4 regions of the Kitasatospora brasiliensis genome follow, and region 3 is predicted to be linked to each of the others. Evidence: riboswitches for the same ligand, from Rfam matches in the RefSeq annotation. Region 3 holds a riboswitch; each other region holds the start of a gene.
The links. Region 3 has a riboswitch for cyclic di-AMP ahead of QWJ13_RS05280 (C40 family peptidase). Riboswitches for the same ligand answer to the same signal wherever they lie in the genome.
Positions count from the first base shown of each region.

Region 1: another riboswitch for cyclic di-AMP. It lies ahead of QWJ13_RS07930 (M23 family metallopeptidase); the one in region 3 lies ahead of QWJ13_RS05280 (C40 family peptidase).
Region 2: another riboswitch for cyclic di-AMP. It lies ahead of QWJ13_RS16795 (M23 family metallopeptidase); the one in region 3 lies ahead of QWJ13_RS05280 (C40 family peptidase).
Region 4: another riboswitch for cyclic di-AMP. It lies ahead of QWJ13_RS22255 (LysM peptidoglycan-binding domain-containing protein); the one in region 3 lies ahead of QWJ13_RS05280 (C40 family peptidase).

Region 1 is NZ_JAUOOW010000002.1:24,669-26,861, forward strand. It holds gene QWJ13_RS07925 (hypothetical protein) at 1-27, shown strand, start outside; gene QWJ13_RS07930 (M23 family metallopeptidase) at 80-913, opposite strand; cyclic di-AMP (ydaO/yuaA leader) riboswitch at 926-1,084, opposite strand; gene QWJ13_RS07935 (YiaA/YiaB family inner membrane protein) at 1,280-1,570, shown strand; gene QWJ13_RS07940 (alpha/beta fold hydrolase) at 1,727-2,193, shown strand, end outside.
Region 2 is NZ_JAUOOW010000004.1:150,074-152,266, reverse strand. It holds gene QWJ13_RS16795 (M23 family metallopeptidase) at 339-1,298, opposite strand; cyclic di-AMP (ydaO/yuaA leader) riboswitch at 1,301-1,440, opposite strand; gene QWJ13_RS16790 (MFS transporter) at 1,796-2,193, shown strand, end outside.
Region 3 is NZ_JAUOOW010000001.1:1,161,764-1,163,956, reverse strand. It holds gene QWJ13_RS05285 (C40 family peptidase) at 1-736, shown strand, start outside; cyclic di-AMP (ydaO/yuaA leader) riboswitch at 1,067-1,220, shown strand; gene QWJ13_RS05280 (C40 family peptidase) at 1,231-2,193, shown strand, end outside.
Region 4 is NZ_JAUOOW010000005.1:607,556-609,748, forward strand. It holds gene QWJ13_RS22255 (LysM peptidoglycan-binding domain-containing protein) at 61-966, opposite strand; cyclic di-AMP (ydaO/yuaA leader) riboswitch at 972-1,137, opposite strand; gene QWJ13_RS22260 (cytochrome P450 family protein) at 1,346-2,193, opposite strand, start outside.

The DNA of each region.
Region 1 (2,193 bases), on a different contig from region 3:
GAGGAGCAGCTGCCCGCCGAGGAGTAGAGCGCGAAAAGCGGAGCCCCCGGGTTCGGGGGCTCCGCGGGTGGGGCTGGGATCAGGGGTTGAGGCCGCGCTGCTGGAGCCAGGGCTCCGGGTCGACCGGGGCGCCGCCGCCCGGGCGGACCTCCATGTGCAGGTGCGGGCCGGTGACGTTGCCGGTCGCGCCGACCTTGCCGATCTGCTGGCCGGCGACGACCTGGCCGGAGCCCTTGGTGATCGAGGAGAGGTGGCAGTACCAGATCTCGGTGCCGTCGGGCAGGGTCTCGACGATCCGGTAGCCGTACGCGCCGGCCCAGCCGGCCGAGGTGATGGTGCCCTGGCCGAGCGCGTGGACCGGGGTGCCGGTGTCGGCGGCGAAGTCCAGGCCGGTGTGCAGATGGGCCCAGTAGCGGGCGCTCTGGCCGTAGTGGGCGGAGAGCCGGTAGTCCGTCACCGGGAGGGTGAGGGCGGCGGCCTTGGCCCGCTCGGCCTCCTCGGCGGCGCGCTTGGCCTCGGCCTCCTTGGCGGCGGCCTTGGCCTCGGCCTCCTGCGCGGCCTGGACCCGGGCACTCTCCTCGGCGGCGGTGCGCTGGCTGTCGGCCTGGTGCTGGATGCGGGCGGCGAGCGCGAGGCCGGGGTCGGCGGCGAGCGCGACCGGGGTCTCGTCGGGGATCTCGACGGCGGGCGCGGCGGCCGGGGTGGCCGAGGCGAAGCCGGTGGCGCCCAGGGTGGCGGCGACGGCGGTGACGCCGAGCAGCGGGGAGGTTCCGCGGATCTGACGCGGCATCCGGTGGCGGTTGGCCTCGGCCTCCGCGCCGAAGGCCTCCGGACCGAAGTCCTCGGGGCCGTCCGTGCCGGGGTGGTCGAGAAGCTGGGTACCGGCTTGTGCCTGGGTATGCGTCGACGCCACGGAGGCGCGCTCCTTTCCTTCCTTCGCGCCTACCGGGTTAGCTGACGGGTTCGGAGCAGGAAGGTCTCCTACGGCCGGGCCGGGGCCCCGCCGATTCACCCCAAGGAACATGGTTCCCCGGCTCCCTGGCCTGCCCGGAGGCCGGCCGGCGGGATTAGGCGACGGCGCACGGTGCCGTCTGGGTACGGCGTTGACAACCGCGCTGCGTTATCAAACGTTAATCCTAGGAGGCCCTGATTCCAAGCCACCCGTTTGGAGCAGCTTAGGCCCTGGTGATCGGACGTCAACGAACGGCCCCTCATACCCGGGCCCATCTGAGTACACCTACTCATGTGCGGCCCGCGCCGGCGGTCGCATCCTGACGCCATGAGCGCACCGATGAAGACTCGCACCACGGCCGCCTACCACGTCCAGGCCGTCCTCTCCTTCGCCCTGTCGGGCACCGCCCTCGCCGCCGGGATCGCCTGCCTGCCGGTCGGCGCCTGGACCCGGGCTTTCCTCGGGCTCGGCCTCCTCTACACCGTCACCTCCGCGTTCACGCTGGCGAAGGTGATCCGGGACCGCCAGGAGTCCAACGAGATGGTCACCCGGGTCGACCAGGCCCGGCTGGACAAGCTGCTCAGCGAGCACGACCCGTTCAAGGTCGAAGGGGTCTGACGCGCCGGCCGAGTCGGATGCCGGGCGGTCGCGTTCGACGGTCACGCTTGGCGGTCACGCTTGACGGTCACGCTTGACGGCTAAGGCTATTAGCCTTAGCTTTATGGCTATCGGCAGTAACGCCGACCCCGCGCCGGCGGCCCGAGGAGGACCCCCATGAACGGCACCATCACCCCGAGCACCCAGTACCTGGCCGTTCCCGGCGGCCGGATCTCCTTCGACGACACCCGGCAGGGCGAGGGCACCCCCGTCGTCCTGCTCCCGGGCATGCTCGACAGCCGGGCCACCTACCGGCACCTGCGCCCGCTGCTGGTCGCGGCCGGCCACCGGGTCGTCACCATGGACCTGCGGGGCTTCGGCGAGTCCTCCCTGATCTGGGACGACTACAGCCCGGCCGCCCTGGCCGGCGACGTGCTCGCCCTGCTCGACCACCTCGGCATCGAGCGCGCCGTCCTCGCCGGGAACTCCTACACCGGGGCGACAGTCGTCAAGGCCGCCGGGGACGCGCCCGAGCGGGTCGCCGGCATCGTGCTGATCGACGCCTTCGTCGAGAACCCGCCGCCGGGCGCCCTGATGCGCGGCGCCATGGGGCTGCTGGGCGCGGCCCTCGTCCACTGGCCGGC
Region 2 (2,193 bases), on a different contig from region 3:
CGGCCTCCTCGACTCCCGGACCCGCCCGCCCGCCGGACCGGCCGGGCGCTGACCGTCCGACAGCATCGCGCGGCCGCGAAGCCCGCGACACCGGCGATCGACGCCCCGCGCACCGGAGTTGACGCCGCGTTCGACGGGTCGAACGGAGCGGGAACGACAGCGGCCGGCCCGGCCGTACGAGGAGTTCCCCGTACGGCCGGGCCGGCCTGGGCGTGTCCCGCGCCCATGGCCGCCGTGCGGCGATCACCCGGTCGAGCGGTCACCCGACATGACCATCCCGGAGGATCGGTTCGCCCGCAGCAGCGGTGGTTCCTGGTTCCTACTGCCGAGCCTCAGGCTCAGAGCGCGACGCCGTGCGCGCGCAGGAAGGCGACCGGGTTGATGTCCGAGCCGTACTCCGAGCCGTTGCGGATCTCGAAGTGCAGGTGCGGGCCGGTCACGTTGCCGGTGGCGCCGGAGAGGCCGATCTGCTGGCCGGCGGTGACGCTCTGACCGATCTTCACACCGATCTTGGAGAGGTGCGCGTACTCGGCGTAGTGGCCGTCGGCGAGCTTGATCTCGACCTCGTTGCCGTAGGCACCACCGTTGCCGGCCTTGACCACGACACCGTTGGCGATCGCGCGCAGCGGGGTGCCGGTGGCGGCGACGAAGTCCTGACCGGTGTGGTGGCCGGAGGCCCACATCGAGCCGGCCACGCCGTAGGCGGTGCCCAGCTTCGGGTTGGCCAGCGGGGCGACGAAGCCGGAGGTGGCGGCGGCGACCGGAGTGGCGGTCACGGCCTGGGTCGGGGTGGCGACCTGGAGCTGGGTCTGGAGCTGCGCGGCCGGCTGGGCGGCCTCGGTCCGCACCTGGACCTGGGCCTGGGCCTGCGGCTCGGCGGCCTGGGTCGCCGGGGCGGCCGGCTTGGCCGGGGCCGCGGGCTTCGCCGGGGCGGCGTCGGCGGCGTGGCCCGGCAGCGCGAGCTGCTGGCCAGGGAAGATCAGGTCCGGGTTGGCGCCGACGACCGAGCGGTTCTGCTCGTACAGCGCGTGCCAGCCGCCCTCGACGTCCTTGACGTCGGCGATCTTGGACAGGGTGTCGCCACTGACGACGCGGTAGCTCTCCGACGCGGCGGAAGCGGCCGGAGCGGCCGACTTGGCGGCGGAAGCGGCCTGCGCGGCCGGAGCAGCCGGAGCCTGGTGGGCCTGGGCGCTGATCGCGGTCACCAGCGGAAGGGCGAACGACACACCGGTGACGGCGGTGGCGATGCCGATGCGGGCGGCGCGGGGCAGGGCGATACGACGAGCCTGAGCAGGCATGGAATTTTCCTCTCCGACGCCTGCGAGGTGAGCTGTCGGGTTCGGGCTGGAGTTGCCCGGCCGCGCATGCGCGGCTTCACCCCGAGCCGGTCCTGGACGCCCGCGCACTGAGGCGCGAACTCCGGTCCGGCGACTTACCTGTGGGTCCCCCGCTCCTGCCGTACAGAGTTCGTTTCGAACCACCGGGCAGCGGCAGGACTCGGCGTTCCACCCGGCGGATCCGTCCGGACTGGCCGGGCGGTCGCTGAACTAAAACCCATCCGTTCGGGTGAAGCAATGTCGATCTCTTGAAACGGCGACGACCCCCCGCCCCCCGGTGACCCTCCGCAGGCCCGACCACACGATACGTACACAACCCATTCACTCCCGGCCACTGATCCACGACCCTGCGCCGAGATTCACGACACCGCGCACCCGCCCGCTCACCCACCGCATCCGGCCAACACGCCCACCGGTGACCCTTGTCACGTACGCCCCGGACAACGCAGGATTCGCCCGTGGCCACCTCCGAGGCCGGCACCCTGCGCCTGGGCACCGCGCAGGGTCGCTGGGTACTACTGGCGACGGTGCTCGGCTCCAGCATGGCGATGCTCGACGGCACCGTGGTGAACGTCGCGCTGCCCCGGATCGGCGCCGATCTCGGCGCCACACTGGCGTCCCTGCAATGGACGCTGAACGCCTATCTGCTCACCCTGGCGGGCCTGATCCTGCTCGGCGGCGCGCTCGGCGACCGCTACGGGCGGCGCAAGGTCTTCCTGATCGGCGTGGTCTGGTTCGCCGCCGCCTCCGCGGCCTGCGCCGCCGCGCCGAACATCCATGTGCTGATCGCCGCCCGCGCCGTCCAGGGCATCGGCGGCGCGCTGCTCACCCCCGGCTCGCTCGCCATGCTCCAGGC
Region 3 (2,193 bases):
GGCGGGCGAGCAGTACCGCACCGGCGGCATCGACGCGTCCGTCCAGCTGATGCTCTCCTCCGACCCCTCCGGCTACCTGGAGAAGGCCTCCACCATCCAGCAGGCCAGCACCAGTCAGGCCGAGGCGCTCAAGGGGCTGCTGGACCAGCAGCGCCGGCTGGACCAGGAGAAGGCCGAGGCGGCCGCGGTGCTCGCCTCCCTGGACACCACCACCAAGGACCTGAACCAGGCCAAGTCGGACGTCAACGCCAAGCTGAAGGCCGCCCAGGACCTGCTGAACTCGCTCAGCGCCGCCGACCGTGCCGCGCTGAAGGCCCAGGAGACGCAGGACGACCGCGCCTCGCGCGGCAGCGACCGGGTGGACCTCGGCAACCTGCCGGCGGCCAGCGGCTACGCGGCCACCGCGGTGTCCAAGGCGATGGGCAAGCAGGGCTCGCCGTACGTCTGGGGCGCCACCGGGTCGACCACCTTCGACTGCTCGGGCCTGATGGTCTGGGCGTACGGGCAGGCCGGCGTCTCGCTGCCGCGCACCTCGCAGGAGCAGGGCCACTACGGCACCCGGGTGCCCTCGCTGAACGAGGCCCAGCCGGGCGACCTGGTGGTCTACGGCTCGGACATGCACCACGTCGGGATGTACATCGGCAACGGCATGGTGGTCCACGCGCCGCACACCGGTGACGTGGTGAAGGTGATGAAGGCCGACGCGATGCCGATCAACACCATCCGCCGGGTCTGACGGCCCGACACGCCCGCGCGAGCAGTTGTGACCAGCGCCACCTCCGTTCGGGGGTGGCGTTCGGGTTTTCAAACCCTTTTGCGGTCGAATGCTGAGAACTGATCAGCCTTGCGTGTACCAGTGGTCACCATCGGTCATTTTCACAAAAGAACTTGGGTAATCTTCGGTCTTTTTTCTGACAAGGATTTGAACGGATCACGGTTCAGTTACTAGGGTCGAGCCTTGGACCACCGCACTGTCGATCGCCCAGCCAGGGTGGCGGCGGTGGTCTCCGCCGAGTTCGCGAGGCAGCGGGGCAGGTCGAAGCGACTGCCCGACAGGGGAGCCCAGCAATTGGGGGCGCTGCGGAGCGGAGCCGGGGAACCATGTTCCTCCGGGGTGAATCGGCGCCAGGTCGGCCGCTGGAGCGGCCGTGAGGCGTCGTAGGGCATGCTTCCGGCCCGAACCCGTCAGCTCACCCGGTAGGCGGACGTAGGAAGAAGGAGCCCGCCTTCGTGGCGTCCCATCGTCGTCCCAAGCCCGCCGGCCGCGCCCGCGTCTCGATCATGACCGGTCTCGCCGCCGCGGCCGTCGCCCTCTCCGCGCAGTCCGGCGCCCACGCCGACCCGCAGCCGACCAAGGAACAGGTCAAGGAGCAGGTCGACCAGTACAACGAGCAGGCCGAGGTCGCGACCGAGAAGTACAACGCCTCGCTGGAGAAGCAGCAGGAGCTGGAGAAGCAGGTCTCCGGCCTCCAGGACCAGGTGGCCCGTCAGCAGGCCCAGGTGACCGAGCTCCAGGGCGGACTCGCCGAGATCGCCGGCGAGCAGTACCGCAACGGCGGCATCTCGCCGACCGTCCAGCTGATGTTCTCCTCCAGCCCGGACACCTTCCTGAACCAGGCCGGTGCGCTGAACCAGGCCGGGGACACCCAGAAGAACCAGCTGAAGCAGCTCCAGGAGCAGCAGCGCAAGCTGGACCAGGACCGCACCGAGGCCCAGAACAAGCTCGCGGAGCTGGACTCCACCACCACGCAGCTGAAGGCCTCCAAGGAGGAGGTCCAGAGCAAGCTGAAGGCTGCCCAGGACCTGTTCAACACGCTGTCCGAGCAGGAGCGCCAGGCGATCCAGCAGGCCGAGCAGAAGGCCGCCGCCGACGCCAAGGCCAAGGCGGACGCCGCCCAGGCGCAGCAGCAGGGCGCCGACCGCGCCTCGCGCGACAATGGCCGCAGCGACCTCTCGGCCCCCACGACCACCGCTCCGGTGAAGGTGGCCGCGGGCAGCTCGCGCGGTGCCGCCGCCCTCTCGTACGCCGCCTCCAAGATCGGCAGCCCGTACGTCTGGGGCGCCACCGGCCCGAGCTCCTTCGACTGCTCCGGCCTGATGGTCTGGGCGTACAACCAGGCGGGCGTGTCCCTGCCGCGCACCTCGCAGGCGCAGGCCGGGGCCGGTACCCGGATCGGCACGGACCTCTCCCAG
Region 4 (2,193 bases), on a different contig from region 3:
TAGGAAACCGGTCCCCTTTCATCCGTGCGCCGCGATCGGGCGTGGCCGCCCGACGTCGGCTCAGGCGAGGTGCAGCACCTGGCCCGGCAGGATCAGGTTCGGGTTGCCACCGACGGTGGCGTGGTTCTCCTGGTACAGCGCCTGCCAGCCGCCGGAGACGCCCTGGGCGGCGGCGATCGTCGACAGGGTGTCACCCGCGCGGACGGTGTAGTCGTGGCCGGCGGCGTGCGGGGCCTGCTGGGTGGCGGCCTGCGGGGCGTACTGCGGCTGGGCGGCGGCCTGGCCGGCGTACTGCTGGTAGACGCTCTGGTGGCTGGTCCAGTACCAGGCGCCGTTGTTCTGGTACCAGTACACCTTGGCGTCGGCGTCCCAGCCGGCCTTGCCGGAGAAGCCCGGGGTCTGGTGGGTCTGCTGCTGCGGGGCGGCCTGCTGGACCAGCGGCGCGGCGGGCTTCTGAGCCGGCTTCGGGGCCACCTTCGGGGCCTGCTGCTGAGCGGGCTTCTCGGCCGGCTTGACGGGCTTCGGGGCCTGCTGCTTCGGGGCCGACTGGGCCTTGCTGCCGGAGGTGTCGACCGCGGCGGCGGCGCCGCCCTTGGTCAGACCGGCCTTCTTGGAGCAGACCGGCCAGGCGCCCGGACCCTGCGAGGCCAGGACCTTCTCGGCGACGGCGATCTGCTGGCCCTTGCTGGCCTGGTTGGCCTGCGGGGCGTAGGCGCCACCGCCGTACGCCTTCCAGGTGCTGGAGGTGAACTGGAGGCCGCCGTAGAAGCCGTTGCCGGTGTTGATGCTCCAGTTGCCGCCGCTCTCGCACTGGGCGACGGCGTCCCAGGTGGAGACGGGGGCGGCGGAAGCACCGGTGGCGGTGAGGAGCGGCATCGCGAGTCCGACGCCGGCCACACCGGCGACGGCGATGGCCTTCTCGGCCTGGGTGCGACGACGGTGGCGGCCAGTTCCAACGAACAGCATGAAGAGGTCCCTCTCCGCACGCCTGCGAGGTGAGCTGTCGGGTTCGGACCGGGAGGTGGCCCGGCCGCCGTACGCGGAAACGTTTCCGCTGGGCGGCTTCACCCCAAGCCGTGGGGACGGCAACAAACCTGGTTCCCCCGCCCCTGCCCAGGGTTCTGGTCGGTTTCCCGTGCGCGGCGGGCAGGATTCGGCGTTCCGCGCACGAGGTCCGCAGCTGCGAACTCCAGGGAGAGTAGACAGATCTTCAGATGAATCACAAGCTCATATCACCGATATCACACCGGGATTACGGCACGTGTTCACCCGCCTACAAAGTGCGGTGTTATGTCCGGTTGATGGGTGTTCACACCCCCGTTTGCTGCCGGTTGGCGACGTTTCGTCAGTGCCGAGGAGCATCCGGAGGGCCCTGCGGCGAGCGGCTCTCCGGGCTGAATTCCACCGGCAGTTCGCGCAGGCCACGCATGATCAGGCCACCGCGCCAGCGCAGATTCTCCGGGCTTTCCGCGAGCCGCAGATCGGGCAGCCGGGAAAGCAGCGTGGCCAGCGCGGCACGCCCCTCCAGCCGGGCGAGCGGAGCGCCGATGCAGTAGTGGATGCCGTGCCCGAACCCCAGATGGGGATTGTCCTTCCGGGCCAGGTCAAGGGTGTTCTCGTCGGCGAACCGGGCCGGGTCGCGGTCCGCCGCGGCCAGCACCACCAGCACCGGATCGCCGACCGGGATGTCCACCCCGCCGATGGTCAGCGGCCGGGTCGCGAACCGCCAGGTGGCCAGCTCCACCGGCCCGTCGTAGCGCAGGAGTTCCTCGATCCCGGTCTCCAGCAGCGCGCTCTCCCCGCGCGCCACCGACTCTTGCAGCAGTCGGCGCTGCTCCGGGTTGCGCAGCAGCGCGTAGGTGCCGTTGCCGATCAGGTTGACGGTGGTCTCGAAGCCGGCGAACAGCAGGATGAAGGCCATCGCCGCGGCCTCGTTCTCGGTCAGGTGCTCACCGTGGTCACTGGCCCGGATCAGACCGGAGATCAGGTCGTCGCCGAGGTCGGCGCGCTTGCGGTGGATCAGCTCCAGCAGGTACGCCCGCATCCGCTTCACCGCGCGCCCCACACCGCCACGTTGGCCGCCGCCATGTCGGATCATCATTCCGGCCCAGTCGCGGAAGTCGTCCTGGTCCTCGGCCGGCACCCCGAGCATGTCGCAGATCGCGTAGATGGGGAGCGGGAAGGCGAACTCAT